One region of the Pseudoalteromonas sp. CF6-2 genome, then DNA from elsewhere that is predicted to be linked to it. Evidence: predicted binding sites of a transcription regulator. Region 1 holds the regulator's gene; each other region holds the start of a gene.
What was found. Region 1 encodes sigma-54, which starts transcription at its own class of promoters, with help from an activator protein. Its sites were predicted from a motif close to GTTGGCACGNNNNTNGNNT; they were not measured.
Positions count from the first base shown of each region.

Region 2: L3Q70_RS01870 (LiaF domain-containing protein) is a predicted target of sigma-54. The motif match lies at 2,514-2,532, and genes of this name have one in related genera.
Region 3: L3Q70_RS11885 (flagellar basal body rod protein FlgF) is a predicted target of sigma-54. The motif match lies at 3,336-3,354, and genes of this name have one in related genera.
Region 4: glnA (glutamate--ammonia ligase) is a predicted target of sigma-54. The motif match lies at 3,575-3,593, and genes of this name have one in related genera.

Region 1 covers NZ_CP091442.1:3,110,016-3,116,236, reverse strand. The annotation lists gene mgtE (magnesium transporter) at 1-784, opposite strand, end outside; gene L3Q70_RS14405 (HPr family phosphocarrier protein) at 995-1,267, opposite strand; gene rapZ (RNase adapter RapZ) at 1,281-2,126, opposite strand; gene ptsN (PTS IIA-like nitrogen regulatory protein PtsN) at 2,127-2,579, opposite strand; gene hpf (ribosome hibernation promoting factor) at 2,583-2,870, opposite strand; gene L3Q70_RS14385 (RNA polymerase factor sigma-54) at 2,897-4,396, opposite strand; gene lptB (LPS export ABC transporter ATP-binding protein) at 4,506-5,231, opposite strand; gene lptA (lipopolysaccharide transport periplasmic protein LptA) at 5,228-5,749, opposite strand; gene lptC (LPS export ABC transporter periplasmic protein LptC) at 5,739-6,221, opposite strand, start outside.
Region 2 covers NZ_CP091442.1:386,995-393,215, forward strand. The annotation lists gene pmbA (metalloprotease PmbA) at 1-1,149, shown strand, start outside; gene L3Q70_RS01865 (VOC family protein) at 1,280-1,696, shown strand; gene L3Q70_RS01870 (LiaF domain-containing protein) at 1,805-2,464, opposite strand; gene L3Q70_RS01875 (BON domain-containing protein) at 2,794-3,360, shown strand; gene L3Q70_RS01880 (YqaE/Pmp3 family membrane protein) at 3,422-3,580, shown strand; gene L3Q70_RS01885 (hypothetical protein) at 3,824-4,036, shown strand; gene L3Q70_RS01890 (methyl-accepting chemotaxis protein) at 4,021-6,048, opposite strand; gene L3Q70_RS01895 (NADP-binding protein) at 6,171-6,221, shown strand, end outside.
Region 3 covers NZ_CP091442.1:2,549,294-2,555,514, reverse strand. The annotation lists gene L3Q70_RS11910 (protein-glutamate O-methyltransferase CheR) at 1-95, shown strand, start outside; gene flgB (flagellar basal body rod protein FlgB) at 233-643, shown strand; gene flgC (flagellar basal body rod protein FlgC) at 646-1,077, shown strand; gene L3Q70_RS11895 (flagellar hook assembly protein FlgD) at 1,091-1,771, shown strand; gene flgE (flagellar hook protein FlgE) at 1,828-3,195, shown strand; gene L3Q70_RS11885 (flagellar basal body rod protein FlgF) at 3,389-4,153, shown strand; gene flgG (flagellar basal-body rod protein FlgG) at 4,175-4,963, shown strand; gene flgH (flagellar basal body L-ring protein FlgH) at 4,979-5,662, shown strand; gene L3Q70_RS11870 (flagellar basal body P-ring protein FlgI) at 5,675-6,221, shown strand, end outside.
Region 4 covers NZ_CP091442.1:196,200-202,420, forward strand. The annotation lists gene ntrC (nitrogen regulation protein NR(I)) at 1-284, opposite strand, end outside; gene glnL (nitrogen regulation protein NR(II)) at 303-1,373, opposite strand; gene L3Q70_RS00985 (DUF4124 domain-containing protein) at 1,454-1,978, opposite strand; gene glnA (glutamate--ammonia ligase) at 2,113-3,519, opposite strand; gene typA (translational GTPase TypA) at 4,028-5,851, shown strand; gene L3Q70_RS01000 (hypothetical protein) at 5,996-6,221, shown strand, end outside.

The DNA.
Region 1 (6,221 bases):
CTGCATCTTCACGAATGACGTCAACGATGTCATCGATGGTTATACGACCAAGCAAGTGGGCGTTATCATCCACAACAGGCGCTGAAATCCAGTTATGACGCTCGAATAGTTGAGCAACATCACTTTCGTCCATCGAAATGAGAATAGACTCACATTCTTCATCCATTAAATCGCGAACAATTTTGTCTGATGGGCTGGTTAAAAGTGTTGTTAATGACAAGGCACCTAAAAAGCAATTATGTTTATCAACCACGTACAGATCATCTGTACCTTCAGGTAGCTCACCACGTAGACGTAAATAACGCAGTACAACGTCTAATGTGACATCGGGGCGAATAGTGACGGTATCACTATTCATTAGTGCGCCTGCAGAGCGCTCCTGATAAGAAAGTGCTTGGGTCGCTCTTTCTCTATCTTGCGTATCCATAGCCCCGACAACATCTTGATAAACAGTATCAGGTAAGCTACGAAGTACTTCACCTAAGTCATCATCGTCCATGTCCTCAGTTGCGGCGGCAATATGCTCAGGTTCCATCTGGGCAATAATGCCAAGGCGTACATCTTCTGAAAGCTCTTCAAGTACGTCACCACGTACATCTGGATCAACGAGTTGCCACAACATGCGGCGGATTTTATGAGGAGATGACTCAAGTAACAGTGCTGTATCGCAAGGTGCTGTTTTAGCTAGCATACCGCGCACTTGAACAAATTGACCACTATTAAGTGACTTGGTCACCTGTTTAAGTTGTTGTAGTGGGTAATCTTGTTCAAAGGCTTCTGGCATTGGCGTCCTTACAACTAAAAAAGTGAGCTCTGGCTAAATAAATACAGCATAGTTGCACAATAATAAATTTGCTGAGTTATCGTTTAAAGCAACCATTATATTAAGAATATTTGTTATATAAGATGAACGAATGACTTAAAAGTAAGATATTTAAGAGGAATTTAAATACCTAAGTTAAGTTTAACGCAAATCTTTCGTGCTTAGCAAATGCTATTCTTGCTCATGAAAGCGTTGTGCTATTAATTCACCTATTGCATTAAGTGCAGCAGTTGCATCAGGGCCTTCGCATACAACGCGTACTTCTTTACCTTGGCTGCTTTCTAATAACATTAGAGCAAGTACACTGTCACCTTCAGCTTCTTTGTCATCTTGATATAACATAATTTTAGCATCAAATTGAAGTGCAAGTTGTGCAAGTACAGTTGCTGCCCGAGCGTGTAAGCCAAGTTTGTTTTGAATTAAAAACGTATTTTCAGCATACATGTTAAAGCCCTTATTATAAGTCTTGCTCACGATGGCGAATTTTTACATTTGCATGGCTTTTCGCGAAACTTTCACCAATCGTCTGTGCTAAGTAAACCGAGCGATGCTGTCCACCTGTGCAGCCAATTGCGATCGTTAAATAGCTGCGGTTATTACGTTCAAGGTGTGGTAACCACGTTTGCACAAAGGTTTGAATCTGCCAAGTGAATTTTTGCACTATGCTATGGCTTGCAAGGTAATCTTTAACTGGTTGGTCGAGACCCGTAAGTGGCTTAAGATCTGGCTCCCAGTGTGGGTTTGGTAAAAAGCGTGCATCAAATACATAGTCAGCTTCTTTCGGGATACCATGCTTAAAGCCAAATGACATAAAGGTAATAATAAGCTTTTTGTCTTTTTTACCGAGAATCTTCTCACGAATTGACTCTGCTAGCTGATGTACACTTAAATCCGTTGTGTCGATCATAAAGTCGGCGCGGGTAATTAGTACATCGAGCAGTATTTTTTCTTGCTTAATTGCTAAATCGAGTGGTAAAGAATCTAAAGAAAGCGGATGTAAACGTCTTGTCTCAGAGAAACGTCTAATGAGTGTTTGATCATCACTATCAAGGTAAAATAAGGTTGGATTGGCGAAACCTGGCAAGTATTCAAGAATATCATTAAATTCTTGTTGCTCTTTTGGCAGGTTACGTACGTCGATACTGACTGCTATTTTGTCGTAATTATCAGAGACGCTGCGCACTAGCGAAGGTAATAGGTTTACAGGAATATTATCAACGCAATAATAACCAAGATCCTCAAGGACTCGTAAAGCGACTGATTTACCTGAGCCAGAACGGCCACTGATAATAATTAATTCCATTTATGCCTCTGATGCAATAACTTGAAACAGTTCCTGATCGGTTTTAGCGCTGCGTAACTGTTTACAAAATTCTTTGTCTTTTAGTCTATCAGCAATTGTTGATAAGGTCTTTAAATGAAGTTGGCAGTCTCCATCAGGTACGATGAGTGCAACAAAAATATCAACAGGGCGGTTGTCAATTGCATCAAAGTTAATTGGAGATTCGCTCACTATAATAAACGCATGCGGTTTATCAGCACCTGACATACGACCATGCGGAATAGCAATACCTCTACCAATTCCTGTGCTCCCCAATTTTTCTCGATTGAGTAAAGCATTAAGAATATCTTGCTGCGATAGATGAGGAAGCTGCTCATGAGCGAGTTCGCTGATAAATTCGAGAATTCTTTTTTTGCTATTAAAAAGGACCGCAGCTTTGCTGCAGTCCTGGCTAGTAAGTGAACTAAGTTTCATAATTTAGTGTCGAGCTAATTTCTCTTTGTGTTTAATTACTTGGCGATCAAGCTTATCAATTAGCGAGTCGATGGCCGCGTACATATCTTGATGCTCTGTAGAGGCAAACAGTTCGCCTCCGTTTACATGTAAAGTTGCTTCTGCTTTTTGACTTAATTTTTCTACGTCTAAAATGACATGAACATTATTAATATGATCAAAATGCCTTTCTAGTTTCGCAAACTTGGTGTTTACATAGTCTTTTAATGAATCTGTGATTTCTACATGACGACCAGTTAGGTTTAGTTGCATAAGCATTTTCCTTCTATGTAAAACGTCTAAATCAAGCTTTTACGCTGATTAGACGGCGGTATTGCTAGAGACTCTCGGTATTTTGCAATTGTACGTCTAGCTACTTTAATTCCTTGCTCAGCCAATATATCTGCAATCTTACTATCACTCAATGGCTTCGCTGAGTTTTCTGCGGCAATAAGCTTTTTGATTAAAGCGCGTATTGCCGTTGATGAACACTCGCCACCATTTTCTGTGCTGACGTGGCTTGAGAAGAAATATTTCAACTCAAAAATACCCCTTGGGGTATGCATATATTTTTGCGTTGTAACCCGTGAAATCGTCGATTCATGCATTTCGACCATTTCAGCGACATCATTTAGCACCATCGGTTTCATCGCCTCAGGGCCGTGTTCAAAGAAAGCCTGTTGTTGTTGAACAATACAGTTCGTTACTTTTAATAAAGTATCATTCCGGCTCTCTAAGCTTTTAATAAACCACTTAGCTTCTTGCAGATGAGAGCGAATAAACTGACTGTCGCTGCTTGATTTTACAGAGCGTGACATAGCCGCATATTGGCTATTCACTCTGATCTTTGGCATACAGTCAGGGTTAAGCTCAACGACCCAACGACCTTTTACTTTTTTTACTGATACGTCGGGTATGACGTATTCAGACTCTTCACGTACGATGCTATCCGCGGGCTTAGGGTTCAAGCTATGGATAAGCGTCATGACTTCTTTTAGCTCGTTTTCTTTAAGCTTAGTCTTTTTCATCAAAGTACGATAGTCGCGACTTGCTAATAATTCGATGTGCTCAGATAAAACCATTTTAGTTTCAGCCAAATAAGGTGTATCTGCATCGAATTGACGAAGTTGAATACATAGGCACTCTTGTAAACTGCGAGCACCAATGCCGACAGGATCAAATAGCTGTATTCTTTTTAGGACCGCTTCGACTTCATCAAGTTCTATTTCTTCTTCTTCATCATCGTTTTGATTAAAGCTTTCAACAATATCCTCACAACTGACGGTTAAAATACCTGAGTCATCAATAGCTTCGACTATAGCAACAGCAATTGCTTCATCAGTTGGACTAAATGGGGTCAACTGTAGTTGCCACATCAGATATTCGTGGAGAGTTTCGGTTGACGCACCTTGATAAATAGACTCATCTTCTGGCATTGGCCCTGAAGAGGTTGAAGGAGCTGCACTCATGTACTCATCCCACGTGACGTCCATTGCTAGGTCGTCACTAACGGTATCTTTATTGAGTGCATCACTGCTTTCTTGCTCGTACTCACTTGGTGCTTCTTCTGCCGTAGCAGTGACTTGTGAATCATCAGAGTCAGATTTTTGTTCGTTTTTACCGATTACGTCTTCACTGTAATCCGCTTCTTCCACTTCAAGTAGAGGATTACTATCAAGCGCTTCTTGTATTTCTTGCTGGAGATCCAATGTACTAAGTTGCAATAAGCGAATGGCTTGTTGCAGTTGTGGAGTCATTGTAAGTTGCTGGCCCATGCGCAGCTGTAATGATTGCCTCATGTATCCCTAACAATCCTTTTTAAATCATTTATTGATACTAATTTGAGTCAATATCAATATGTTGTCATTATTGTAAGTCTAGCAGATGCTCTAGTCGGTGGTGTATTGGTTACAACCTGAATTGCTCGCCTAGATAAACATCGCGTACGGTTTGGTCTGCTAATACGTGTTCAGGCGTGCCTGATGCAATTAGCTCCCCATGAGAAACAATGTAGGCTTTTTCACAAACATCAAGGGTTTCTCGAACATTATGGTCAGTTATTAGTACACCGATACCACGGTTTTTCAAATGCTCTATAATTTTCTTTATATCTAACACTGAAATTGGATCAACACCAGCAAAAGGCTCATCTAGCAGAATAAATTTTGGATCTGCGGCTAATGCTCGCGCGATTTCAACACGGCGACGCTCGCCTCCTGATAGCGCCATACCTTGGCTATCTCGAATGTGCTGAATACTAAATTCATCAAGCAGGTTATTGAGTGTTTCTTCTCGTTGCTGTTTTTTAAGATCTTTACGTGTTTCAAGAATCGCCATCAGATTTTGGTAGACCGTCAACTTTCTAAAAATGGATGATTCTTGGGGTAAATAGCCAATACCTAATCGAGCGCGATTGTGCATGGGTAATAAAGTGATGTCGTTGTCATCAATACTAATTTTACCTTTGTCGCTTGGCACTAGCCCAACAATCATGTAGAAGGTGGTGGTTTTACCTGCACCATTAGGGCCTAGTAGGCCAACAATACTGCCAGCTTCGACTTCTAGTCCCACATTTTTGACAACTTGGCGGCCTTTATAGCTCTTTGCTAACAGCTCTGCTTTTAATGTACTCATGGCTGGCCTTTATCATCTTTTTTATTATCAACAGGCACTAAGATTGTATGCACACGATCCGTTGAATTTTCGTCTTTTTCAGCACTAATGAGTTGTTGTTCCATGTCATAAGTTATACTTTTTGCACTGACTTTTTGCCCTGCTTGTGTCACTTGTGCATCGCCAACTAAAGTGAGTAAACGCTTTGCTACATCGTAACGTACTTCGTCTGCACTGGCGCTCATAACCGTGCCATCTTCTTGTTTTTCTTCAAAGTAGGCTGGCTTACCTGTGGCAATGATAAGTGAAACAGTACCATCAACCTCACCAGCATGTGCTTCTAGGCGATCTGCGGTAATACGACGATTACCATGGGTTATTTCTACATTTTCTTCAAAAATCCCGACTCCATTTTTTAACTGACCTACTTGGCGATCTGAGCTAATGCTGATAGGAGTACCCGCTTGGTCTGCAGCAGCGCTTGAAAACGCAATCAATAAGCTTGGGATTAGAAGTAATTTTTTAAGTTTATTGGTCATAGTATATGGTTCGTGTATGGTTAGTTAACTCGACGATTTCGGCTTTTAAATCAGCTTTTAAACCTTTACCGGTAATCTTTAAGTTTGGGCCTGTTAATGTAACAGGTTGTTTTGAGTACATAGTCATTTTTTCAATATCAACATTGATATTTTCTGCGTTGATATCTTCAATCATGCCATTATGAGTTAGATTTTTTGCAACAACGTCACCTTCAAAAATAAGTTGATCGTTTTCGTACAAGGTAGCCTCTTTTGCTTTCACCTGCCAAACCTGTTGATCCCCATAAATGGTAAAAATAGGCTGTTCAAAAAAAGTAAACCCTAATTGCTGGTATAGCTCCATTTTAGCCGCAGCGACTTTATGGCTGATGTTACCTTGCTCATCATACGCCGTTTGCTTTAGCGCAATGGCGGTGTAATCCGGTGTTGCGATTATCTCGTCTTCACTGTTTATTGCGCCTGTTGGTTGGCT
Region 2 (6,221 bases), 900 kb from region 1:
AGTGTTTATGTGGGTAATAACAAAGGCTCTGCTTCAACGGCCGACTTAAACCCTAAAACATTACGTACAGTGGTCGAAAAAGCCATTGATATCGCAAAATTCACTTCTGATGATCCATACAATGGAATCGCTGATAAAGAGCTACTTGAGTTTGCGCCACTCGATTTAGATTTATACCACCCGTGGGAAGTAAGCCCAGAGCAAGGTATTGAACTTTGTCATCAAGCAGAGCAGGCGGCATTAAACGCCGATAAGCGTATTGTCAATTCAGATGGGGCGAGTTTTTCTTCTCACCAAGGTTTACGTGTTTATGGTAACAGCCATGGCATGGTTGCAGGTTACCCGCGCACGCGTCATAGCATTAGCACTATGGTGATTGGTAAAGAAGGCGAGCAAATGCAGCGCGATTCTGCGTATACCGTAGCGCGCCATAAAGATGATTTAAACGACGCTGCAAAAGTGGGCCTCGAAGCGGCAACAGAAACCTTGGCTAAACTTAATAGCCAAAAGCTCGGTACTATGAAAGTGCCTGTTATCTTTAGAGCAGATATTGCCAATTCATTATTCGGTCATTTAGTGTCGGCGATTGGCGGTGGTGCGCTTTATCGTAAATCGAGTTTCTTGCTTGATAGCCTAGGGACTAAAGTATTTAGCGATTGTGTGAATATCTCTGAGCGCCCGCATTTATTAAAAGGTTTAGCGTCTTCACCGTTTGATGCTGAAGGTTTAAAAACCGTCGATCGTGAAATTATTCAAGGTGGTGAGCTGCAAACTTACCTGTTAGCAAGCTATGCAGCGCGTAAACTATCGATGGCACCAACGGGTCATGCTGGTGGTATTCATAACTGGCTAGTTGAACAAACCCATGCCGATTTGAAAGCGCTATTAAAAACCATGGGCACAGGCTTATTGGTAACTGAACTTATGGGTCAAGGTGTGAACACGGTGACTGGTGATTACTCACGTGGCGCAGCGGGTTTCTGGGTTGAGAATGGTGAAATCCAATATCCTGTAAGTGAAATCACAATTGCTGGTAACTTAAAAGATATGTTTAAAGCGGTCGTTGGCTTAGGTGGTGACATTGAGCGTCGTGGCGGTATTCAAACAGGCTCTGTATTAATTGAACAAATGCAGGTTGCGGGTAGTTAATTCATCAATAATTAATCATTTTTTAAAAGCCTCACTTTAGTGGGGCTTTTTTATTTGAAAAAACGCTTTACCTAAACTTAACTTGAGGTTTTATCTTGGTGGCAGTTTAAAAATAAAAAGGAAAACTACCATGTATTTAGAACACGTAAACCTTGTTGTTAGTAATGTTGATGCCATGCTGCACTTTTATAAAGTCGCATTCCCGCACTGGCGTGTGCGTAGTCAAGGTGACAGCACATGGTCTGGCAAACCACGCAAATGGCTGCACTTTGGTGATGATTACCAATACCTTGCACTGAGTGATAACGGTGAAGATGAAAATCGTGATTTAGCGGGTCATCAAGTTGGCCTTGCCCATTTTGCTTATGTGACAAACGACATTAACGCCGTCATTGAACGTCTTGTTTCAGCCGGTTATGAAATTGATAAACGGGGTCCAGAAAATCCATACCGAAAAAATGTTTACTTTATCGACCCCGCAGGTTTTGAAGTTGAGTTTGTAGAGTATTTCAGTGATATTCCAAGTGAAAGGAATAATGATCTTTGATGTTGCCGGGAAATTTATGTCGCGCGGTAGTTGTAGCTGCGGGTTGACCCCGCGTCATTGGTTACCTATTGCGCGATGTAAAATCGCGCCTACAATACCTCGCAACTTTTACTGCACCCTATTCATTTCTTTCCAACTGGCTTTTAGGCTATTGGCAAAGCTGATGAACTTTTCTTTCATGGTACGCTTTACTTTGATCTCCACTGAGCCTAGCCATACGTTACCTTCAATGGTAATGGTTGGGCCCTGACCTTTATTTAGAGCAACTGACTTGTTTTCTACGCTGCCAATAACGCTAAACAGTTTAGATACCACATTAACGTGTTCAGGCACGTAGATCTCGTCGTTACCTAAAATACAGTTTACGTAAATAGTGACATGCTGATGCTGGAAAATCGCTTCACTAAAGTCGAGCTCAATTGAACCTAGGCAGTTTGTGAGGTGAATTTCTTTTGGCACAAGCCACTGGCCGCTGCGTTCATTTGAACCAAGAATACTACGTAACTGTAAGTTTTCATTATCATTGCTATGACTGTAGTGAGGTTTAAATTGAGCATGTTTATGTGATTTGTAATCAGTATCAGCTTTTAGCGCTAAGTCAGCAACAAGCTCAACAAGTACTTCGTTGCTGGTGGCTGACATTGCTTGATCTAGTCGGCGTTCAAATGCCTCAGCTGAAATAACGGCATGACTGTAGTTATAAATGAGTTGATCGATGACTTCTTCTCTTACTTGATCGATTGGGCGATCTTCAAGTTTAACGGCCATGGTAGTTCCCTGTTGTAATTATAAAGTGATTGTTCTGTTATTGGATATGTAGCAAAGCTCAGGCCAAAGTTTATTTATATAAAAATCAATGTATTGTGTTTTTTGGCTTGTTAGTAACTTCGTTAAATTAACCATAGATTAATATTATCTGCAACTAATTGGTCATTTTTGCAACATTGTGAACTTATTACCGAGCAGCCTGTAAATTGTTACCGAGAAGAATATAACCATTATATGACTAAATCCATAAGGTGTTGATATATAAGGGTTAAATAGTTGGCATTAAAGTCGCATTAGTTAATTCGTCTTTAATCAAAAGGAGAAAGATTATGAATACATTCAACAAGTCTATGATTGCCGCGTTAGTTATTGGTGCTACTAGCATGTCAGCTCAGGCAAGCAGCTGGGAAAATGAAAGTAAAGATGCTTGGATTGATGGTAAGGCAGAAACTGTTCTTTTAATGAACACAAATCTAAACAACTTTGATATCAACACAGATGTAAAAAATGGCAAGGTTGTACTAACTGGTAAAGTGAAAAGTGAGCTTGATAAAGAATTAGCGGAAGAGCTAGTACTGAGCTTAGACGGCGTAACTGATGTTGAAAACAAGCTTACAGTTGTAAAAGACATGAAGACTAAGCACGCCAAAAAAGATATGGGCGACTCAGCTGAAAGTGACTTAACAGATGCAAAAATCAGCACTGTAATTACTACACGCTTCCTATTTAACTCAGAAGTAGGTGGTACTGATATCGATGTAGATACTGATAATGGTGTTGTAACCCTTAAAGGTACCGTTGAATCTGAAGCTGAAAAACAACTTGCAGTAAGCATTGCAGAAAATGCTGAAGATGTTCGCAAAGTAATCGATGAATTAACGATTGTTGCTGAATAATAAGTAATTAATGAAAGCCCAGCTTTGGCTGGGTTTTTATTTTATTTTCAAGGAGTGAATCATGGATTTAATTCGCATTATATTGTCAGTTTTAATTCCCCCATTAGGTGTATTTTTACAGGTAGGTTTAGGTGCACAATTCTGGATTAATATTCTTTTAACTCTATTAGGGTACATTCCAGGCTTGATTCATGCTGTGTATATTATTGCTAAACGATAATTGCACACAAGGATGATTTAGGAGCACAGCAAGGAAACGCTGTAGGAGTAACGGATTATAAACCGCAAGGAGTTACATAATGGAAAACGTAGCAAAGCACAATGGAAAGCAAGGAAGTAACAAGGCGTTATGGACAAGCGCACAATGGCAACGCTTTATGGAAAAGGTGAAAGGATAATTGCTAAGGAGCAGCAAATGGTAAGGAACCTAAAATGGATGAAGCTAGCGTAAGGAGGTGACTATATGGAACAAGTACAAACGCAATCAAAACAAGGAACGGATCAGCAAGGAGTTGCTTTATGGAATAAGCAGCAGTGGCAAGACTTTATGGATCATGCGAAAGCAGTTGCACCACAGGTAACAGGGAAGGCTGACGATAAAAACCCGATATTATCATCTTCAGGTGATATCGGGTTTTTAATCACATCAGCAATTTATCTTTATAATTTAAACTGATTAACAGTTCTATTTAGTGACACTGCTAATTCATTCAAATCACGGGCTTCATCAGCCAATTCATGAGCATGATCTGCTGTGCTATTCACTAAATGATTAATAGCCGCAAGGCTGTTATTGATATCTTCTGCCACCACTGTTTGTTGCTCCGTAGAGGTCGCAATTTGATGACTTTGATCTTGTACGTTTGTCACTGATTGTGCGATGTCTTGCAGTGCTGTCAGTACAATTTGTGTTTGTTCAACAGAGCCCTCAGCGCGTTCTTGCCCTTGTTGCATCATCGTGGATGCTTGTTGAGCACTCTGCTGTAACCTGCTGATCATATTACGAATATCATCTGTTGACTCTTGCGTACGGCTAGCTAATGAACGTACTTCGTCAGCAACCACTGCAAAACCTCGACCTTGCTCGCCTGCACGCGCTGCTTCAATGGCAGCATTAAGGGCCAGTAAATTAGTTTGTTCTGCAATAGAGTTGATTACATCGATGACGGCACCAATATTACCGCTTTCTTGCTCAAGACCAGCAACGACTTTAGACGCTTCACCAATGTGGCTTGCCAATGCGGTCATGACTGATTGAGCCTGTGTAGAACGGTTTGTGCCATCAACAGTAATGGTTTGTACTTGTTCAGCTGCATTATTGGTATTTTGTGCATTGCGCGAAATTTCGAGTACTGTTGAGGCCATTTCAGTGACAGCTGCACTAACACTGTCTACTTGTCGCTTTTCTTGTTGAATTTCATCATTGGTCTTTTGAGATACTGTTTTTAGCTGTGAAGCTGCTTGGCTTAACTGCTCCGCTTGTGCTGCAGTATTGAGCATCATTGCACGCAATTTATCAATAAAGGTGTTCATATGCAGGGCTAATTGGCCCACTTCATCGTGACTTTTTATATCAATTTTTTGTGTCAGGTCGCCATCTCCTGAGGCGATATCACGCATAATGTAAGTTAGTTTAGTCAGCGGTTTGGTGATCATTTGCGTAGCCCAAAAGATCATTGCAATGATAATCGTAAGAATAATGAACACTGATGTTGTGGTTGTCATTACCGCATCATTGACAGGCTCATCAATCATGCTGGTCGGAATTAAAATACCTACATACCAATCAAGATAAGGGGTTTCTAATTCAAGGCGATTGAAGACAACGTAATACTGCTCACCTTTAAAAGTGATGAAGCTACTACCGTCTTTTTTACTTTTCATAATGCGATTTAATTCGCTAAAGCCTGATGTATCGTTAAACTGTTTCTCTAGCGCTTCTAGGCCTTCTTTGCCATTTGGGCCTTCGTCGGTAATTGATAGTTTGTGACCTGTTCGTTTCGAAAGGTGCACAACTTTTTGGTTGCCATCAAGTAAAAAACCAAATCCTTGACCATTGAAACGAATATTTTCGACCATGTCGTTAATATTGTTGAGCTGTAAGTCGACACCACCAAAACCAATGAGTTTATTTTGTTTGTTATACACTGGTTGTTGTACAACCGCTGACGCATTGCCTGTGGTTAAGTCAACGGAAATAGGGCCGACATAGAGCTTATTTATTGCTAGAGCATCTTGCCACCAACCACGTTTATAAGCGTAATAAGGGTCACCGTTAAAGTGTGTAGTACGTTCATTTTCTTTAAAGTACTCACCGGTGGTTGCTGAGGCAAAAAAAGCAGATAGAATATTGTCATCATTACCACTAATGCGTACAAAGTCTTGATTGATGCTGTTGTACCCAGGTTGGTTATCAAGTGGTTGATCACGCTCAGTCCAATTTTCAAACCAATTCACTAAATGTGGGTTAGTAATAAAAGTTTCAACAACTTTACCATAGCGAGCAAAGTAACCTTGCATTGAAAGTCGCTCACTTTGTAGGTAACTGTCAGCTTCTCGCTGAATTGCTTGTCGTGATAAGTCAGCGATGTGACTAACAAAAAAGCTCGATGCGATGATAAGTAGTACACTGATCGTCCCACCGATAAGAAGTAATATTTTTTTACGTAAAGAGAGGTTGTTTAACATAGGTGCACGTGTTTTTATTATTAGCTAGAGTAATCTATCTAATCATATTTGCACCCAAATCGCTACAAGACAAAGTAAAGTTTGTTAATAAAATAATACATAATACAAGGGGATGTTACCAAGTGGTTGTTAATGATAATAAATTAGTGGTGCTAGGTGCTGGCTGGCTAGGT
Region 3 (6,221 bases), 560 kb from region 1:
ATTTATTTTTAGGTGCATCTGAGTCAATGGCAGGTTTAAGTGATAGTTTTGATATGGTACGTTGTAATCCAGGTATCATCTACCAGAAGAAATAATTCCCTCCTAGCAACCTAACGATTAGGTTGCTATATTTTATTTATTTTCAATTAGTTATAACCATATTTATAGCCCCCTTAATTTTTGGCTTATCTTTTGCATTATGCTACGCAGAGTCAAATTTTTGGAGATGGTTATGGCTATCAGTTTTGATAAAGCATTCGGTGTTCACCCCCATGCAATGTTGATCCGTTCACAACGTGCTGAGTTATTAGCGACGAATATCGCTAATGCTGATACGCCGGGCTACAAGGCAAAAGATGTGGATTTTGCATCTGCATTAAAAGCGGCAAAAAGCAACCAACAAAGCGGCAACACTATGGTACGTACAAACGAGAAACACCTTGCGGGTGGTAGTCGTTTTGTTGGTAACTCAGAAATGTTTCGCACGCCAAATCAAGCAGATACAGGTGATGGTAACTCTGTTGATATACAAGTGGAACGAAACTTGTATGTACAAAACTCATTAGAGTATCAGGCAAGCCTGCAATTTATGAGTAGTAAAATTAAAGGCCTTAAAAAAGCCCTCGGTAGTCAAGGAGCTTAATCATGAGTTTATATAATGTTTTTGATATTTCAGGTACGGGGATGAGTGCACAAAATGTGCGTTTAAATACCACGGCGAGTAATATCTCAAATGCAAATACGATTAGCTCAAGTCAAAATGAGACTTACCGAGCGCGCCATCCTGTGTTTGCCGCTGAACTAACAAAAGCGTCAGCATCACAAAGCAATCCTCAGGGCTCTTCTGTTGGCGTTAAAGTACTGGGTATTGTAGAGAGCGACAAGCCCCTGCAAATTGAATATAACCCGAATCATCCAAGTGCAGATGAAAACGGTTATATCTACAAGCCTAATGTTAACGTCGTAGAAGAAATGGCTAATATGATTTCTGCCTCTCGCTCTTATCAAACAAATGTGCAAGTTGCTGATGCAGCAAAGCAAATGTTAAGTAAAACACTGTTGCTTGGGCAGCGGTAACCGAGGATAAGTTATGAGTAACGACATCAGCAGTGCGTCATCCACGTATTTAGATAACTTACGTTGGCAAGACAATCAAACGAAAACAGAAGAGAAAGATGACACATTAACACAAGAAGATTTCTTCTCGTTATTAACTCAGCAGTTATCGTTTCAAGATCCGAGTAAGCCCGCTGACAATGATCAAATGATTGCTCAGATGACAAACTTTACCATGGCAGAAGGTATTTCAAATCTTAATAGTAAATTTGAATCCCTTACGGCTTCGATGACATCTAACTCGGCACTACAAGCATCTACTTTAGTGGGTAAACAAGCGTTGCTTGAGTCAAATATGTTGGATTTAAATGAAACGGGTGTTTCTAAAGGATCTGTTGTTGCAGAAAAACCGGTAGATAAGTTAACACTACGTATTGAAGACGAATCGGGCCAACTTGTCAGAACCATTGAGTTAGGTGCGCAATCTGCTGGTGCAATTCGTTTTGAATGGGATGGCGAAAATGAAGATGGTGAACGTTTGCCTCCTGGCGAGTACAAAATCAAAGCCGAGGGAAGTGTTAATGGTGACTATACTAGCTTACCGATAGCGACTTTCAAGAACATTGAGAGTGTCAACATTAATGGTTCGAGCGGCATTATTATAAATACTAAAGAAGGCGCGGTTAGGCTAACTGATGTAGCAGAAATCGCTTAATTATACAGATTAATTAGTTAGCCAAGTGCTACAGATTGACACTTTAGAGGTGAATTATGAGCTTCAATATTGCATTAACCGGACTTGCTGCCGCGCAAAAAGATTTAGATGTAACAGCAAATAATATTGCGAACGTTAATACGACAGGCTTTAAAGAATCACGAGCTGAATTTGCAGATGTATATGCATCTTCAGTGTTTAGCTCAGGTCGAACTAAAAATGGTGACGGTGTGCAAACAACCATGGTGGCTCAACAGTTCCATCAGGGGTCACTACAGTTTACTAATAACTCGCTTGATTTAGCCATCACTGGTGAAGGTTATTTCGCGATGAGCCAAGAGCTAGGTGCTCAAGATTTTACTTATACGCGCGCTGGTGCCTTTAAGCTAAATAAAGATAACTTTGTTGTTGATGCTAAAGGAAACTACTTACAAGGTTTCCCTGTGGACCCTGCAACAGGCGATACAACGTCAGTGAGCTTAAGTACCTCTTCAGCTATTCAAATCCCAGACTCATCAGGCTCGCCGCGTTCAACAAATAACGTGTATTCATCGTTCAATCTAGATTCACGTTCTACTACGCCAACAGTGACGCCTTTTGATCCTGAGACAAGTGCGTCGTATAACAGTTCGACATCGACAACGATATATGACTCACTGGGTGAGCCGCACGTATTACAGCTTTATTTTGTTAAAACAGATGCGACTGTAACGGGGAATGACAATGAGTGGCAAGTGTATGCTACGCTTGATGAGAAATCATTTAGCCCAGCAGGTGTTGAAGAAACAGCAGCACCTTACACACCATTATCGACATTTCAATTTGATTCAAGTGGTTTGCCATTAAACACAAATGGTGCACCAAACACAGATGCTACCTTCAACCCACTTTCTATCCCAAATGGTGCGGGTGCTGGGGTTGGTTTATCTGACTTATTATCAAATGGTGCGAGTTTCCCTGAAGACGTTAATATTAACTGGCGTGATGAAGCAGGTACTACGAATAAAATACCAACCCAGTATGCCAGCCGCTTTGAAGTGAAAGCACTTGAACAAGATGGCGCAACAGTGGGCCGCCTAGCAGGTATTGATATTGGCACAGATGGTAAGGTTGTTGCTTCGTACAGTAATGGTGATACCTCATTCCTAGGGCAAGTTGCCATGGTTCGTTTTTCTAATTCACAAGGCTTACAACAAGTGGGCGATACATCGTGGAAGAAAAGCTTAACCTCTGGTGAGCCTATTGCTGGGGAGCCAGGTTCAGGTACACTTGGTACTGTGAATTCTTCTGCTCTTGAGCAGTCAAACGTGAACTTAACAACTGAGTTAGTTGATTTGATTAGTGCACAGCGTAACTTCCAAGCAAACTCGCGTGCGCTTGAAGTGAACTCAACACTGCAACAAAATATCTTACAGATCCGTTAATAATAGCGGATCTTCAACTCAATCCGACACAAGGGCTGCTCTTTAATAGGCAGCCTTTTTCATTTTAGTCATATAGGCCCACACCGCTACAACAGAGAGCTTTACATTCCATAGGCGCTTAAATAAGGCGTCAATTTTACTTTGGCACTGTTATTGCATTTATCAAATATCGTATTTTTAATGAGTCAATGTTATGGACAAAATGGTCTACATTGCCATGTCGGGTGCTAAGCAAAGTATGCGAGGTCTAGCCCTAAAGGCTAATAACCTAGCGAATGCTAACACCACTGGCTTTAAAGCTGATTTTGCACAAGCCCGCTCTATGCAAGCATTTGGTGAAGGCATGCCTACACGCGTGTTTTCTATGCAAGAGCGACCTGGCTCAAATATGGAGTCGGGTGGGTATGTTGAGACTGGGCGCGATCTTGATGTTGCATTGAGCGATAGAGGTTGGCTAAGTGTTCAAGATGCCTCAGGTAACGAAGCTTATACAAAAGCCGGCACATTAAACATTACTCCCGATGGCGCATTAATGACCAGCCATGGACGTCAAGTTATTGGCGAAGGTGGTCCGATTATTTTGCCACTGCCGATTGAAAAAGTTGAATTTAGTTCTGATGGTTCTATACAAGTTCGACCTCAAGGTGCGCCAGCAAACTTTTTAGAAGTCGTTGACAGACTTAAGGTTATTGAGGCTGACAACACGCAACTTGAAAAAGGTAATGATGGCTTATTTCGGCCAAAACCAGAGACCTTAGTGAATGGTCAATGTACCTTTTGTGATGTGTCAGAAAATGTAGAGGTGTTATCAGGCACACTTGAAATGTCCAATGTGAATCCTGTACATGAAATGGTCGATATGATCAGCCATCAACGCCAATTTGAATTACAAGTTAAATTGATGAAAACAGCGGAAGAGATTGATGAACGTCAAGATCAGCTGTTACGCATCGTTTAATAGCACTGAGAGGGTAGAATTATGAATCCTGCATTGTGGATCAGTAAAACAGGGCTTGATGCCCAACAAACCGATATTTCGGTGATTTCAAATAATCTCGCGAATGCCAGTACGGTAGGCTATAAAAAAAGCCGTGCTGTATTCGAAGATTTACTATATCAAAATATCAATCAGCCTGGTGGTCGCTCATCACAAGATACTGAGATGCCATCAGGTTTAATGCTTGGTGCGGGTGCAAAAGTAGTTGCAAACCAAAAGAACTTTTCGCAAGGTAACATGCTTACTACCGAAAACTCACTCGATTGGATGATTTCAGGCCCCGGCTTTTTCGAAGTACAACTGCCAGATGGAAATATTGCTTACTCACGTAATGGTCAATTTACAACCGATGAAGATGGCCGAATTGTAACCTCTGGTGCGGGTTTCCCTATTCAGCCTGAAATGAATGTTCCTGACGATGCACAATCAATCACTGTTTCACAAGACGGTGAAGTATCCGTGCGGGTGGCAGGACAAGCAGAAAATGTCGTGATTGGTCAGCTTACAATCAGTGATTTTATTAATCCGTCGGGTTTAGAGCCGATGGGGCAAAACCTGTATACAGAAACCGCTGTAAGTGGTGCGCCTGTGCAAGGTAATCCAGGTATTGATGGCTTAGGCACTGTGGTTCAAGGATCACTTGAAACGTCGAACGTTAATGTAACCGAAGAGCTTGTTAATCTGATTGAAACGCAACGAATTTATGAAATGAATTCAAAAGTGATTTCAGCGGTTGATGAAATGCTTAGCTATATTAATCAGCAGCTTTAATGGGTAGGGGGTCGCATGCGTAATATTATCTTAGTCACATCGGCAGCATTTATGTTAGGTGGTTGTATGTCAACACAGAACCACCATGTGGTTCAGGATGACCCTTACTATGCACCTATGTATCCAGAGCCTTCTGCTGAACAAATGGTACCAACAGGTTCATTGTTTGATAGTTATCTGTCAAATGATCTGTATTCAGATAAAAAAGCACTCAGAACAGGCGATATTATTACTGTTAAGTTGCAAGAGTCTACGCAAGCATCGAAAGCGGCAAAAACTGAAACAGATAAAGAAACGGATGCCAGCTTAGATCCGGTTATCGGCTTAGGTGGAAACCCAGTTAATATAGGCGGAGATAGCATCCAGTTTGGCATTGGCTCAGGTTCATCGTTTAAAGGCGATTCAAAGTCAAACCAGTCTAATAGCTTATTTGGTGATATATCCGTCAATGTAATGCGCGTTTTGCCTAATGGCAATTTAGTGATCCGCGGTGAAAAGTGGTTAACCTTAAATACAGGCGAAGAATTTATTCGTTTAGAAGGCTTAGTTCGCCCTGAAGATGTCACTGCCGATAATACAGTCACATCAAATCGCATTGCGAATGCACGAATTCAATATTCAGGAAAAGGGCAAATGCAAGAGTCGCAAAGTGCTGGGTGGCTTTCACGATTCTTCAGCAGTTCACTTTTTCCTTTTTAGAGGTAACACATCATGAATGGGGTTAAATACATCATCGCACTTTGCTTACTTAGTTTGCAGTTTAGTGTGCAGGCTGAGCGGGTTAAAGATGTCTCTATGGTTGAAGGTGTTCGCTCTAACCAATTAGTTGGCTATGGTCTGGTTGTTGGTTTGCCAGGTACTGGTGAGCAAAGCCGTTTTACTGAACAAAGCTTTAAAGCCATGCTCAATGGTTTTGGCATAACTTTGCCGGCGAGTTTAAAGCCAAAAATTAAAAATGTTGCCGCTGTTGCTGTGCATGCAGAACTGCCTGCATTTAGAAAGCCTGGCCAAACAATTGACATCACTGTTTCTTCAATTGGTAGTGCAGGAAGTTTACGTGGCGGTACATTACTGCAAACCTTCTTAAAAGGGGTGGATGGCAACACCTATGCGATTGCCCAAGGTAGCCTTGTCGTCGGTGGGTTAGGGGCAGAAGGTGCTGACGGTAGCCGTGTTATTATCAATACACCCACTGTTGGGCGTATTCCAAATGGCGCAACGGTTGAGAGAGCAGTTAAAAGCCCGTTTATGCAAGGTG
Region 4 (6,221 bases), 710 kb from region 1:
CCTTTTTGAAACGCATTAACTGCAGAGTCGAGATCTGAGTGGGCAGTCATGATGATCACAGGTAAGCCAGGATTTTGCTCAGCAATTGTTTCTAGCAATGCCATGCCGTCCATACCTGGCATACGCACGTCAGAGACGAGCACTGTGGGCTGGCTAAATTTTAATGCATTAAGTACATCTTGTGCATTTGCATAGCTTTGGGTGTCAAATCCTGCTCTTGCCAGCGCTTTTTCTAATACAAAGCGTATTGAGGCATCATCATCAACTAACCAGACTGTTTTCATGATTACTCCAAAAAACCATTAATCCGTAAAAGGCAAATAGATATTAAATTCTGTATGGCCAGGCCAACTGTCACAGTCTATGTGTCCGTCATGCTGGTCAACCAAGGTTTGCGCTATGGATAAACCAAGCCCTGAACCATTTTCTTTATTGGTGATCATGGGATAGAACAAAGTTTCTTTTAGATTCTTATCTATACCTGGACCATTATCCGAAATTTGGATCAGCAAGGTTTTTTTCGGCGCTTTACCAGGACGTCTATGCTGGTGGTTAATACGGGTTTTTATTCTGATTTCACCACCATCAACGAGAGCCTGTTGGGCATTACGAATAATGTTCAACACCACCTGTTGAATTTTACTTTGATCTATATACACATTAGGTATGCTCGGATCATAGTCTTTTACTAAGGTGATATTCGCACTATTATCCAGCATGCTTAGCTTGATTACTGACTCAAGTGCTTGGTGAATATTGCCATAGGATTTGTGGGGCAACTGATTCGGGCCAAGCAAGCGGTCGACTAGCTCTCGCAATCTGTCTGCTTGCTCAATAATAAGCTCTGCACATTGATCTCGTTCTTGCTGATCAACCTCATACTGCAATAATTGCGCCGCTCCGCGAATTCCACCTAACGGATTTTTAATTTCGTGCGCCAAACCACGTATTAAATTACGCGCAGCTTGATATTGATGCATTTGATTAGAGGCTTGATCGTGACGAATTTCATCGTCCATTTGGCGGCATTCAAATAAAATGTAGTTTTCATTTTTGCTGCTGAGCCGTCGCGTACTGATTGTTAATTTAGCATGGCGAGAATCGATGAACACCACGTCAGCTCTATGCTGATGGCAATCAACACCATCGAACAGTGAGTACTGGGCGATGCGTTTTAAATCAATTGAGTGATAGTTAAATAGATTATCGAATGGTTGGTTGATAATACGTTTAGGACCTAAACCTAAAAGCTCACTTGCACTGTCATTTGCATAAACCAGTTTGAAGTTTCGGTCGAGCAAGATAACGGCAGTACTTAAATTTTTCCAGATACTGTCGAGTATTTCTGAGTCGAAGGGAGTATTACTGAGCATGTTTGCACCATTTTAGTGCGTTGCGATTGAGCATAGCTTAGCACAGCCATTCTGCATTGTGAGGTATCTATTTTAAAAAGTTAATTGCTGTTTAATACAGATGCTCGATGCATAAAAAAGGTGCTTACTGGGCTAACCGAAACGAGTTTATTATTCTCATTAAAAAGCTTAGCTTGCAGTGTGTGTTCGCCTCGATTGACTTCTCTTAGTGCAAAGGTTGTACTGCTACTGGCAACACCTAAAGGAGTGCCATCAACAAGGAGTTGTACCTTAAAGCCTGTTGCAAAGCGTGGGCTAATACGAGTTGTTACATAAACGGAACCAGTATTCTCTCTAACGGTGGCTTCATTTTCAGGTGAGGCTATTGTCACTTTAAAATTAACCGGTGTAACGTTCGGGCTGCTATCTAGAATGCTCGTATCGGTCGCTGGCATAGTGAGATTTTGCGTATTTAGCTTTACTTCAGTTGCGCCTGGACGTGGTGTATCAGAAAAGACTAAAACACCATTTCTATCCTTCCACGAATACACTTTCTTCTGAGCGGTACCATGGCTAAAAGTACTAACAAAAATTAGTACTGCTAACAATAAAGTTATGCTTTTCACTCTGCAACCCTGCATTTCTTAATCTATTTAAAACTGTAGAGGAGAATACGTCGAATTACCATTAAAAAAGCCCGCAAAGCGGGCTTGAGAACACACATTTATTATCTGATATAGATAATTCTGCTACAGCGTAATTACACGCTGTAGTACATTTCAAACTCAACTGGATGAGTTGTCATGTTAAGCTTTTCAACTTCTTTGTTCTTCAGTGAGATGTATGCATCGATTAGATCGTCAGTGAATACACCACCTTGGGTCAAGAACTCACGGTCAGCGTCTAAAGAAGCAAGTGCTTCGCTTAGTGAAGAGGCAACTTGTGGGATCTCAGCAGCTTCTTCAGCTGGTAAGTCGTATAAATCTTTATCCATAGCATCGCCAGGGTGGATCTTGTTTTTGATACCGTCAAGGCCAGCCATAAGCATTGCTGAGAATGCTAGGTATGGGTTAGCTGTTGGATCTGGGAAACGTACCTCGATACGACGTGCTTTTGCAGACGGTACCACAGGGATACGGATTGAAGCAGAGCGGTTACGTGCAGAGTATGCAAGCATTACTGGTGCTTCGAAGCCTGGTACTAGACGTTTGTACGAGTTAGTTGACGCGTTAGCGAATGCGTTGATTGCTTTAGCGTGCTTGATGATACCACCGATGTAGTAAAGTGCTTCTTCAGAAAGACCCGCGTACTTGTCACCAGCAAAGATGTTTACGCCATCTTTACCTAAAGATTGGTGACAGTGCATACCAGAACCGTTATCACCTACAAGAGGCTTAGGCATGAAGGTTGCTGTCTTACCATAAAGGTGAGCCATGTTATGGATAACATATTTCATCTCTTGGATTTCGTCTGCTTTTAATACCATGGTATTGAAGCGTGTTGCGATTTCGTTTTGACCCGCAGTTGCAACTTCATGGTGATGAGCTTCTACAACTTGGCCTAGTTCTTCAAGAACTAAACATGTAGCTGAACGCCAGTCGTGTGATGAATCAATAGGTGAACATGGGAAGTAACCACCTTTAACGCCTGGACGATGGCCTTTGTTGCCACCTTCGTAGTCTTTATCTGAGTTCCATGCAGCTTCGATATCATCAATTTTGTACATAGAACCAGACATGTCTGATTTGTATTTTACATCATCAAATAGGAAGAACTCTGGCTCTGGGCCGAATAAAACAGTATCAGCGATACCTGTTGAACGCATGTATTCTTCAGCGCGTTTTGCAACAGAACGTGGATCACGCTCGTAACCTTGAAGTGTTGAAGGCTCAACAACGTCACAACGTACGATTAAAGTAGCTTCTTCAGAAAATGGGTCCATTTTAGCAGATTCAGGTACAGGCATTAGTACCATGTCTGACTCATTGATGCCTTTCCAGCCAGCAATTGAAGAACCGTCAAACATTTTGCCGTCTTCAAAGAACTCTTCATCAATTTGGTGATGAGGAATAGAAACATGCTGTTCTTTACCTTTGGTGTCAGTAAAGCGTAAATCAATGAACTTAACGTCATTTTCTTTGATAAAATCTAAAACCGATTGTGACATGTGTCCTCCAATTGTTGGGTTTTATTTTTGCTGCATTATTGCTTTTGTTTTATATAAGCTGATTTCATGCCATATTTTTAACATGTTGTTTAGGCTTATAAAAAAAAATAGAATAGGGTTTTGTTAAAACTATTTGCACAACTTTGGTGCGTAAAAGTTTCATTGTGGTGCATTGCTTTTTCACAATGCCAAATGCACAGAAATTGAGCATACCTAATAAATGAACTCTGAGCTTGATTTACTCTGAAAATATGGCTCATAACTCAGAATTTCGCCAATTCTTACTGTTTGAAATGAACAAAGTTCATAAATTTGTCATTTATAAAACAGATACTTAGAAAAAGCTTGAAGAAAGTTTATAAATTTACATTGGATAAACTTTCATCCATGCCATTATTAAGGGATAATATGCGCCCTTTTAAATCCTATGCTGGGACATCTGGTGAAAACTCAGATGAGTGCGTAGATCTTGCAGGATCAATGAGATTCAATTTCTCTGAGAAAAAATATGAGCATCGAAAAGTTAAGAAATATAGCGATTATCGCCCACGTTGACCACGGTAAAACAACTTTGGTTGATAAACTGCTTGAGCAATCAGGCACATTAGAAACGCGCGGCGGTAACGAAGAGCGCGTAATGGACTCAAACGACATTGAGAAAGAGCGTGGTATTACCATTTTAGCTAAAAATACAGCTATCTCTTGGAATGACTACCATATCAATATCGTAGATACCCCAGGACACGCCGACTTCGGTGGTGAAGTAGAACGCGTACTTTCGATGGCTGACTCAGTATTACTACTTGTTGATGCTCAAGAAGGTCCAATGCCACAAACGCGTTTCGTAACGCAAAAAGCATTCGCACAAGGTTTAACGCCGATTGTTGTTATCAACAAAATCGACAAACCAGGTGCACGTCCTGACTGGGTTATGGACCAAGTTTTCGATTTATTCGATAACCTAGGTGCAACTGATGAACAGTTAGACTTTAAAGTAATCTATGCATCAGCTATCAACGGCTGGGCAACAATGGATTTAGACACGCCATCTGACAACATGGAACCTATGTTCCAGATGATCGTTGACGAAGTATCTCCACCGGATGCCGATCCTGAAGGTGCTCTTCAAATGCAAATTTCTCAGCTTGACTACAACTCATACATCGGTGTTATCGGTGTAGGTCGTATCAAGCGTGGTACTGTTCGTCCTAACCAACAAGTAACGATTGTGAGTGCAGACGGTACTAAGCGTAACGGTAAAGTTGGCCAAGTAATGAGTTACTTAGGTCTTGAGCGTCACGAAGCAGAATCTGCGGGCGCAGGCGACATCATTGCAATTACAGGTCTTGGTGAGTTAAAAATCTCAGATACTATCTGTGATGTAAATACCGTTGAAGCATTACCACCACTAAGCGTTGATGAGCCGACAGTAACAATGACGTTCTCTGTAAACACATCACCATTTGCTGGTAAAGAAGGTAAATTCGTCACTTCACGTAATATCCTTGAGCGTTTACAAGCTGAGCTTGTACACAACGTAGCACTACGTGTTGAAGAAACTGATAACCCAGATAGCTTCCGTGTTTCTGGTCGTGGTGAGTTACACTTAGGTATCTTAATCGAGAACATGCGTCGTGAAGGTTACGAGCTTGCTGTATCTCGTCCACAAGTAATCCTTCGTGAAGTTGATGGTCAAAAAGAAGAGCCATACGAAACACTTACAATCGACTGTCAAGAAGAGCACCAAGGTTCTATCATGGAGCAAATTGGTCTTCGTAAGGGTGAACTAACAGACATGTCTCCAGATGGTAAAGGCCGTGTACGTATGGACTTTATGATCCCAAGTCGTGGCTTAATTGGTTTCCAAACTGAATTTATGACATTAACCTCTGGTTCTGGTCTTCTTTACCATACATTCGATCACTACGGTCCACATAAAGGCGGTACTATTGGTGCGCGTAAGAATGGTGTAATGATTGCGAACGCAACGGGTAAAGCACTTACTAATGCATTATTTAACTTACAAGACCGTGGTAAGCTATTCATCGGTCACGGTGTTGAAGTTTACGAAGGTATGGTTATTGGTATTCATAGCCGTGACAACGACCTAACAGTAAATGCACTTAAAGGTAAGCAACTTACAAACGTTCGTGCATCAGGTACTGATGAAGCGCAAACATTAACGCCACCACTAAACTACACGCTTGAGCAAGCGATTGAGTTCATCGATGATGACGAGTTAGTGGAAGTAACACCTGAGAGCATTCGTATTCGTAAACGTCACTTAACTGAAAGTGACCGTAAACGTGCGAGCCGTCAAGCTAAAGATTAATAACGTCTTTTAGTTTTAAAAAATATAAAAACCGTCGTATTGAAAAATACGGCGGTTTTTTTAGGCTTTTAAAATAAAGAGCTTCTAGTGACAACTCTTAACTTGTAAAATAAGACTGCCTACAAAAACAAAGGAATCGATTTAATGGACAAGGATCAAGTGGACGCGCAAATTGCTTTTTCTCAGATGCAGCGTAATGAATCCATCAATGAGAAAATAGATGCGCTCAGACCTAAGTGGTGGTCTATTATCAGTAAGTATGCAAGTTTTATTTTCACGCTTTTAGTTGTGCAATACTTCTTTCCTGAAACGATTGACCAGCCTGTTTTCTACTTTATTTTACTAATGATTTTTAATGTAAGTATTGCCC